One region of the Neobacillus sp. GCM10027624 genome, then DNA from elsewhere that is predicted to be linked to it. Evidence: predicted binding sites of a transcription regulator. Region 1 holds the regulator's gene; each other region holds the start of a gene.
The links. The regulator Rex, encoded in region 1, represses fermentation and respiration genes when NADH is low (regulators of the CRP and FNR family bind a similar motif). The targets are predictions, from matches to a motif close to TTGTGAAATATTTCACAA.
Positions count from the first base shown of each region.

Region 2: hcp (hydroxylamine reductase) is a predicted target of Rex. The motif match lies at 1,804-1,821, and genes of this name have one in related genera.
Region 3: nirB (nitrite reductase large subunit) is a predicted target of Rex. The motif match lies at 1,714-1,731, and genes of this name have one in related genera.

Region 1 covers NZ_JBHTHD010000020.1:5,308-8,597, reverse strand. Annotated here, with positions in the region: gene ACFQZ9_RS26115 (polymer-forming cytoskeletal protein) at 1-651, opposite strand, end outside; gene ACFQZ9_RS26110 (YhbD family protein) at 664-1,287, opposite strand; gene ACFQZ9_RS26105 (redox-sensing transcriptional repressor Rex) at 1,404-2,057, opposite strand; gene moaC (cyclic pyranopterin monophosphate synthase MoaC) at 2,098-2,592, opposite strand; gene ACFQZ9_RS26095 (ABC-F family ATP-binding cassette domain-containing protein) at 2,783-3,290, shown strand, end outside.
Region 2 covers NZ_JBHTHD010000031.1:12,769-16,058, reverse strand. Annotated here, with positions in the region: gene ACFQZ9_RS29075 (class II fructose-bisphosphate aldolase) at 1-777, opposite strand, end outside; gene hcp (hydroxylamine reductase) at 1,976-3,290, shown strand, end outside.
Region 3 covers NZ_JBHTHD010000002.1:817,365-820,654, reverse strand. Annotated here, with positions in the region: gene nasC (molybdopterin oxidoreductase family protein) at 1-1,658, shown strand, start outside; gene nirB (nitrite reductase large subunit) at 1,824-3,290, shown strand, end outside.

The sequences.
Region 1 (3,290 bases):
AACGTCAATTTGACAATTTTGGCCAATGGTTACATGGTTTCCCCGCACTACCGCAGCCTTCGTATTTTCAAGGTGGATCGTATCACCCTCAATGATTTCCACCCTTAATTGAGTTTGAAAAAGAGATTTAAATAATCCCAGCCAAGACGGCTTATATTTCACAACAATCGATTGCCCGCCAATTTCCTTCGCCTGGCACTCTCCAAAAATCTTAATATCCACTTCATCCGCATTTAACAGGCCGCCAATCGTAAACATCGATTCAGCATTGAAAAGTTCTGCCTCACAATCCTCTTCCACTGTCAGCTTACCTTTTACCTTTATTTCTTCTGCTTTAACTTTGCCGCCAACAGAAGCTTTTCCTGAAACCTTAAGTTTTTCAACTAATAGGTTTTTTCCAATCTTTGCAGTGCCATCAATAGAAAGGTCTTTAGCCGCAACGGTTCCACCTATTTTGGCCATCCCATTAATTTTGGCCGTTTCAGTGTGGATGTTCCCCTTGACCGTCCCTGTTCCATTACATTCAAATCCCTTACATTCGACATCGCTGTTTACCGTTCCCTTTCCGTTGAGTGTTACCTGATGAAACTGTCCGCCATTCGATGCCCCGAAGCCATTTATAACCAGGTCCCCCTTTTTTTGCATCTCCATTCCCATTCTCCTTTATAATAATTTCGATTTCACTTCTTCCATACAGGCCATTAGCGACAGCTGAGCAACAATTTTCATTCCTCGTTCAAAATGAAAGGACTCTGTATTGATTAACAAAAGACAGGAGGATACCCCCAACTTTCTCGTAATCACCAGTTCGGCACTTTTTTGCTTGATCATTGATGTTTGATCCTTTAACACCTGGAGTACCATTTTTCCTTCTTCGAGATTAATTTGACCTGATTGCAACAGCTTTTCTAACACAAACACTTCAAGCATTCTTGAAAAATTAAATTGTAAACTGCCATTTTCATTCTCTAAGTAAAAATTTATAACCGTTTCTGAAACAATGTTACGCCTTATTAAATCATCTTTAGTTAAATTTAAGTCAGATATATTGGGAGAAAACATATCGGCAAGTTCATCCAGTGATAGATTTTCTTTCATCGTTTGAATTTTATTGATTCGATCTAAGATTTTTTCTTTTGGAAAAAAGGTTTCCTGTCCGGTAAACGTTGATTTCCGGATAAACCAATCCTCCGGGATCAAGTCCTTCCGTTTCCACCTATACAGCTGCCCATAGGAGATTCCTGCTAATTCCAATAACTCTTTTTTCGATATTAACTCCTCGTTCATTGTAATGGCCCCTTTCTTATTCTTAATGTAACATAACACTGTTACGTTGTAAAGGTGGCTTTGTTTTATCAAATAAAAAAACCTTCCCATTTTTATGGAAAGGTTGATTCTCAAATTTATTCTGCAATTTCCGCTGTTGGGTAATGCTTTAAAAAGTAAACAAGTGATTGAAGCTCTACAGCAAGGTCGATGTGATGAACCCTGATGGAAGATGGTATATTTAAACGGGCGGGTGTGAAATTTAAGATTCCTTTCACCTCAGCACTCACAAGCCGATCCGTAATGATCTGCGCCACCGGAGCCGGAACGGTTAGAATCGCAACCTGAATATTTTCCTCTGTAATATACTTCTCCAAATCATCCATATGATAGACTGGGACATCACCGATGGTTGTACCCATTTTATTCGGGTCTACATCAAAGGCGCACGTAATTTTTGTATTATTATTTTTTAAAAAATTATAGTTTAAAAATGCTGTTCCAAGATTACCAACGCCGATTAACGCAACCTTTGTTAATTCATCCTGGTCCAATGTCTTTCGGAAAAAGGTCAATAAATAATTCACATTGTAGCCATAACCTTTTTTCCCAAGGGCGCCAAAATAGGAAAAATCCCTGCGGATTGTTGCTGAATCCACTTTTACCGCTTCACTTAATTCTGCTGAGGAAACTCTTTGTTTCCCTGAAGCATACAGATTTTGAATAAATCGATAATATAAGGGTAGTCGCTTTGCTGTTGCTTGTGGAATTTTCATTGTTTCGTTTGTCATATTCCTCCTGCACCCCCGCATAAATAGTTTCGTTCATGTTTTAAAAAACATTAGTTCTTTTAAAATCGCCGTTTTTGCCGCCGGTTTTTTCTACTAAATAAGTCGGTCCAATCACCATGCCCTTATCAATTGCTTTACACATATCATAAACGGTCAGCGCACAAGCAGATGCAGCTGTTAGCGCTTCCATTTCAACACCTGTATTCCCTTTTGTTTTAACGGATACGGCAATACCTAATTTATACATCTCTTGCTGATCAGGTTCCCAGGAAAAAGAAATATTCACCCCTGTTAATGGAATCGGATGACACATCGGTATAATGTCCCATGTCTTTTTGGCCGCCATAATACCAGCAACCTGTGCGACTGCCAGGACATCTCCTTTTTTCATCTCATTGTGGGTAATTTTACCAAATATTTCTTTACTGACGGTAATACTGGAATGAGCTAATGCGGTGCGGGCAGTTTCCGGTTTATCACTAACGTCCACCATTTTCGCTCTGCCCTCTTCATTAAAGTGAGTAAATTCTGCCATATAAAAAATTCCTCCTTTCAAATCATACACTATTTTTCAGTCTATGTGTGTGAAACTTTGAGCGAATCATTCTTATATTTTTAACATTTTCCCAACATTTTCGGCAGATGCGCCCTTTGCGGCCTGCGTTTTATTGCCGACACTCTAGGAATACGGTACACTAGTTCTATGTAATAGAGGTGAAAAAACAATGATTTTATTGCAAGTGAATCAATTAGCAAAATATTATGGTGCTGACCTTATTTTATCGAATATAAAACTAGAATTACAAACACGGGACCGTGTCGCTTTAGTTGGACGAAACGGTGCGGGAAAGTCGACGTTGTTAAAGATTATTGCTGGACACCTGTCACATGATGGCGGAGAAATCATCAAGCCAAAAGAAGTGACCATTGGGTATTTAGCGCAAAATACAGGATTAGAGTCTAATTTGTCCATTTGGGAAGAAATGCTGACTGTATTTGAATCATTGCGCGCGATGGAAAAAAGTTTGAGGCAGCTTGAAGAACAAATGGCTGACCCTGCTGCAATCGCAGATACAAGCAAATATGAGCGGATTCTAAAAGACTATGACCAGCTTCAGGTAAAATTTAAGGAACAGGGTGGATACCAGTATGAGGCGGATATTCGCTCCGTGTTACACGGGTTAAATTTCCCTGATTATTCCTTAATGATTGCCTCTTTAAGCGGTGGTCAAA
Region 2 (3,290 bases), on a different contig from region 1:
TCTATTGAGAGCTTTTATCATCGCATGTTCTAAATCTGTTGCAATATTCACTTTACTAATTCCACCGCTAGGAATTTGAATTGCATTTTTAATTATCTCTGATGGAGTGCCTGAACCGCCATGTAATACTAAAGGCACAGATGTTAACGCACGAATTTCAATTAAACGTTCAATATCAATTTTTGGATCTTTAACGAGATAGACCCCATGTGAAGTCCCTACAGAAACCGCTAATGCATCAACTCCTGTCTCTTCAACAAACTGTTTTGCTTCCTCAGGGTCTGTAAATAGCTCTTCATCAACGTCTGTTTCAATAAAGTCAGTTGTCCCAATTTTGCCTAATTCAGCTTCAACAGTTACGCCTTTTGAATGTGCATACTCCACAACCCTTTTTGTTATCTCGATATTTTTCTTAAATGGTTGCTCTGATGCATCAATCATAACGGATGTAAAACCAACTTCGATAGCTTCCGAAATTACATTTAAGTCCTTCGTATGATCTAAATGTAATACAGCAGGGATTTTAATATTCTCCTCTTGAATAACACGATAAAACTCTCTGCTAAATTCCTCTAAATTAATTCCATATCGTTCTTGCTCCCTCTCAGAAGTCTGAACAATAACTGCAGAATTCATTTCTTTGGCCGCTCTAAGAATAGGAGCTATCATTTTTGTAGCTCTAGGAGTAAATGAACCGACAGCAAATTGATTTTGCTTAGCCAATGCAAGGACTTTAGTTAACGAACAAACATTATTAGCTTTTAAATTTGTTTCCATTCATTTCTTACCACCTTTCTGTTTGAAATACATAAATTTTAGATTTTAACTCTTTTTTAATCGGTGTAACTTTTTTCTTTCATACCAAATTTGTTACTCAATAAACAACGATGTTTCATTTTATTTTAATCATTTATCAAAAATATTGCAAAAATTATTACTCTTCCCACCCAGAAAAAAATAATGCCTCCGTTGCAATATATGAAACTTAATTAATATGTTTATTTTCTTTTTTTTCAGAAAACTTAGTGTTATAATTATCCTACCAACTTATTTACTATATTAAATTGTGGGTTTTCAATAAATAACACGGAAAGGGGGATTGTTAATGGATATTTGTATTTCTTGCGGAGAGGAATTATCTATTATGGAGAGGAATCGAGCGGAATGCTGGGAGTGCAGAGACACAACAAACTCAGAAGCGGATTGATCATGACATTTAATAATTTTATGATAGTTTTATATAAAAACTAGTGTCCCTAACCCTTTTATCCGCCATGGGACCCGGACCTAAACGATTTTTCAGTGCAAAAGCAAAAAGGTTAGTTTATAGCTCCACCCCGGAAATAGATGAATTCTTATATTTATACCAATTCAATTCTTAAAGTCTCCAATACAATAAATACTTTCTGAATATACTCCTTCCACAAAGTTTTAAATAAAAGATTTTATTTCGTAGAATACTCCCTGAGAGTTTAACAACAAAAAATTGTCGGCCTCTTAGTGGATATTTCCCTTTAAGCTTCATTTCTGCAAAATTCACTTTTCCATTGAAAAATAGCCTTTGCTCTTTATGAGTGAAGGCTATTTTTGACGAGTTTCTTCTATTTAACTTTTTCGCTGAGTCCATCCACTTAAAAGGGGATCTTGCCACCATCAAAGACGGCCTCTATATCTCCAAAATGAAAATATTCTTCCTGATTGGGGTCATCATTTAAAACGGCCCAAAAATTAAACTAGGCGTTTAATGCAAACCGCATCCACTTGCCTTTTTTGTCAAGAAGTGTTCAAATCTTTTTGGCTTGTTTGTGAACAGATCCATAAAGCACTCCAAATTTAGAATAAATGAATTTACAATAACGATGTAAACACGTTGATTATATCGCTAATTGCTTATAATACTTATTCAATCATTCACAGTAAATTAGAGAAGAATTAGAAATTGAAAATCATTCACTGGAGGAAAGTATAAATGAGTATGTTTTGTTTTCAATGTCAAGAAACCTCAAAAGGAACAGGTTGTACAGTTGTTGGAGTATGCGGAAAAAAAGATGATTTAGCAAATATGCAAGATTTATTGATTTACACGATTAAGGGACTAGCGATTGTGAATACAATTGCCCGTGAAATCGGGATTAATCAAAAGAAAACAGATCAGTTTATCATAAATGGCCTCTTTATGACGATTACAAATGCAAATTGGGATAAAAATGAATTTTTTAATACAGTAAGAGAAGGACTAAAGCTCCGGGAAGAAATTAAAACGGCAATCAGAAATGCAGGGTACACTTTAGACAATAATAGCGACTTTGTCACTTGGTATCGTGAAACCAATCATGAGCTTGAAATGAAATCTGCTTCTCAAGAAGTTAGTATTTTAGCTACAAGAGATGAAGATATTCGTTCATTAAGAGAGTTAGTGACTTACGGTTTGAAAGGAATGGCAGCATATTTAGAGCATGCAGCAAATCTTAGCTATGAAAATGAAGAGCTAAATGCGTTTATGCAAAAAGCACTAGCAAAGATTACAGATGATTCCGTAAGTATGGAACAATTGATCGAACTTTCAATGGAATGTGGAAAGTACGGTGTTCATGCCATGGAGCTATTAGATACAGCAAATACATCAACGTATGGTCATCCTGAAATGACAAAAGTAAACATTGGTGTACGTCAAAATCCGGGAATTTTAGTTAGCGGTCATGATCTGAAAGATATGGAAGAGTTATTAAAACAAACGGAAGGTACGGGAGTAGATGTGTATACACATAGTGAAATGCTTCCAGCGCACTATTATCCAGCATTCAAAAAATATGACCATTTTGTCGGTAACTACGGAAATGCATGGTGGGAACAAACTCGTGAATTCGAGAGCTTTAACGGTCCGATTTTAATGACAACAAACTGTATTGTACCACCAAGGGAATCTTATAAAGGAAGAATGTATACAACTGGGGCAACTGCTGTCCCGGATGTAACCTATATTCCTAAAAATGAAGATGGTACTAAAGATTTCTCCGTTATAATTGAGCATGCAAAGAAATGCCAACCACCAGTAGAAATTGAAAAAGGTGAAATTGTTGGAGGATTTGCGCATAATCAAGTAGCGCAAGTAGCTGATCAAGTTGTAGAAGCTGTGAAAAATGGCGATATTAAACGATTCTTTGTAATGGCTGGCTGTGATGGCCGCCATAAGAGCAGAACTTATTATAAAGAGTTTGCCGAGGAACTTCCGAAAGATACGATCATTTTAACTGCCGGTTGTGCAAAATATCGATACAATAAGCTAGATT
Region 3 (3,290 bases), on a different contig from region 1:
CCTTTGGAATGGACAGAGGGTTTACCAACAGCTTGTCGGAAGTTCCTTTTACCCGCTGCATCATTCTAGCGGGCACGAATATCGCCGAATGCCAGCCGACGATTATGCCGTATTTTGAAAAAGCGAAAGAGAATGGTGCCTACATTATTGCAATTGATCCACGGGAAACAGCTACAACCAACTTGGCAGACCTTCATTTAAAACTAAAACCGGGTACGGACGCAGCACTAGCAAATGGATTATTAAAGGTAATCATCGAAGAAAACTATGTTGATAAAACATTTGTCAAAGAACGGGCCACAGGGTATGAAAGAGTGAAAGACCATGTCTTGTCTCTAAACTTAGAAGAAATTGAAGAAATAACAGGGGTGCAGCACGAAAAAATTCGACAAGCGGCAGTCATGTTTGGCAAAGAAGCATCTGGAATGATTTTTACGGCAAGAGGGGTAGAACAGCAAACAGATGGAGCGATGGCTGTCCGTAATTTACTGAATATTCTTATTTCTACCGGAAAAATTGGAAAACCCAATTCCGGTTACGCTGCGATTACTGGGCAGGGTAATGGTCAAGGTGCAAGAGAACATGGACAGAAAGCAGACCAGCTCCCTGGGTATCGCTCGATTGAAAACGAGGAACATCGGGCCTATATTGCTAGTGTGTGGGGGATCAACAAGGATGAATTGCCGAGAAAAGGAGTTTCTGCCTATGAAATGATGGAAAAAATCCATGAAGGTGAAATCACTGGGCTTTTTTTAATGTGCTCCAATCCGCTTGTCTCCAATCCAAACGCCGATTTTGTGAAAGAAGCGATTGAAAAATTAAAATTCTTTGTAGCGGTCGATTTGTTTTTTTCAGAGACTGCGAGATTAGCAGATTTAATCTTACCAACCTCATCGTATTTAGAGGATGAAGGAACAATGACGAATGTAGAGGGGCGGGTGACCTTAAGGGAAGCAAGCTATCCATGTCCGGGTGAAGTAAAACACGACTGGCAAATAATATGTGAAATTGCCAAGGTGTTAGGTAAGGGCAGGTATTTTTCATTTTCGTCCGCAGAAGAAATATTTAATGAATTAAGAATCGCCAGCCGCGGTGGAATCGCGGATTATTACGGGATCACATATGAACGGATTAGAAAAGAAGGAGGCATTCTTTGGCCATGTCCAGACAATGAACATAAAGGGACAATGTTGCTGTTTGAAAGCTCTTTTGCTCATGAAGATGGCAAGGCAGCTATGGTGGTTGTGCCAAACGACCCTGTTATTCAGAAGGAAAAGATAAACGATGAGTTTCCTCTGTATTTTACAACTGGCCGCGTCATGTCTCATTACTTAACCGGTGTCCAAACGAGAAAAAGTGCCGGCTTAGCAGCTAGAAATGTAGAGGCATTCATGGAAATTCATCCAGTCACAGCAAAAAGGTACCGTATTTCGGATCAGTCCATAGTGAAAATTGAATCGAGAAGGGGAAGTATTATGGTCCGAAGCAAATGGTCAGAATCGATTCGTCATGATACGGTCTTCGTTCCGTTTCATTGGGCAGATTCGCAAAATGTCAATCTCCTTGTTTCCGATGAACTAGATCCTGACTGCAAAATGCCAGGGTTCAAAGTGAGTGCCGTTAGAGTGAGTCCGATTGTAGATTTTCTGGTCAATTAAATAAACGTGAACGATGCCTGGGCATAGTGACCCAGGTTTTTTGTTGTAAATAATATTTTGAAAAAATTCTTAAAATTAAATGTTAGGAAACCTTACACGTTAAGTCATATTTTGATTGCGCTGTGTTATAGTTTGTGAAGAAACTTTCAAAGGGAGGAATATCCAGTGGAAAAGAAAAAGTTGATTCTCATTGGGAATGGTATGGCTGGAGTCAGAGCCATTGAAGAAATTTTAAAACTTTCAAAGGAAGCTTTTGAGGTTACTATTTTTGGGAGCGAACCGCATCCCAACTACAATAGAATTCTCCTTTCAAAGGTATTGCAAGGGGACACAGACGTGAAGGATATTACGTTAAATGACTGGTACTGGTATCGAGAGAACAATATTCAACTATTTACTGGTGAGACCGTAAGTCAAATTGATTCAGCGAAAAAAGTTGTGGTAACGGACTTAGGGCGAGTGGAACCTTATGATGAGTTGATTTTAGCAACTGGATCAATGCCCTTCATCCTTCCAATACCGGGGGTGGAGAAAGAAGGAGTTACGGCTTTTCGCGATATCAAGGACACTGAAGTGATGCTTGAAGCCTCAAAAAAATATAAAAAAGCGGCTGTGATTGGGGGAGGCTTATTAGGAATTGAAGCGGCAAGGGGGCTATTAAACTTAGGAATGGAAGTTTATGTCATCCATCTTGCCCCGTACTTGATGGAACGCCAACTCGATTCGACGGCAGGCAAACTATTACAAGCAGAACTAGAAAAACAAGGAATGAAGTTTTTACTCGAAAAACAAACCCAAGAGATTTTTGGGAATGAGCGAGTTGAAGGTTTAAGGTTTAGTGACGGAACAGAACTCGAAGCCGATTTGGTTGTTATGGCTGTTGGAATTAAGCCAAATACTGGGTTGGCAAGGGAAAGCGGTCTAGGTGTCAATCGAGGAATTGTAGTGAATGACTATCTGCAAACCAATATTCCTCATGTATATGCAGTGGGCGAATGTGCTGAGCATAATGGAATGGTTTATGGTCTAGTAGCTCCATTGTATGAACAAGGAAAAGTATTAGCGAAATCCGTCTGTGGCGTTGAAACGAATCCATATAAAGGCTCCGTTTTATCCACTCAGTTGAAGGTTTCGGGGGTAGAAGTATTTTCTGCCGGGGACTTCATCGAGGGAGAAGGAAAAAAAGCAATCAAAGTCTTCGATGAACAGGACAATATTTACAAGAAAATTGTATTGAGCGGAGATCAAATAGTTGGTGCTGTATTGTTTGGTGATAGCAGCGAAGGGAATCGGTTGTTTTCGATGATTCAAAAGAAAGCGGATATTGCCGACACGGAAAAGGTTTCGATTTTACAACCATTGCATGAGGCAGCAGGCAGCAGTCTAGTCACCGTTATGAGCGATGATGAAATGATTTGCGGTTGTAACGGGGTAACAAAAGGAACGATTGTTCAAGCGATACAGCAGCAAGGCTGCACATCGGTGGATGCAATCAAAGCGTGTACGAGTGCTTCTAGATCCTGCGGGGGTTGTAAACCGCTTGTAGCTGATCTCTTGCAGCACACACTCGGTTCCGCTTTTGTGGAAACAGCTCAAAAAGAAGCCATCTGCGCCTGTACCACTTTATCAAGA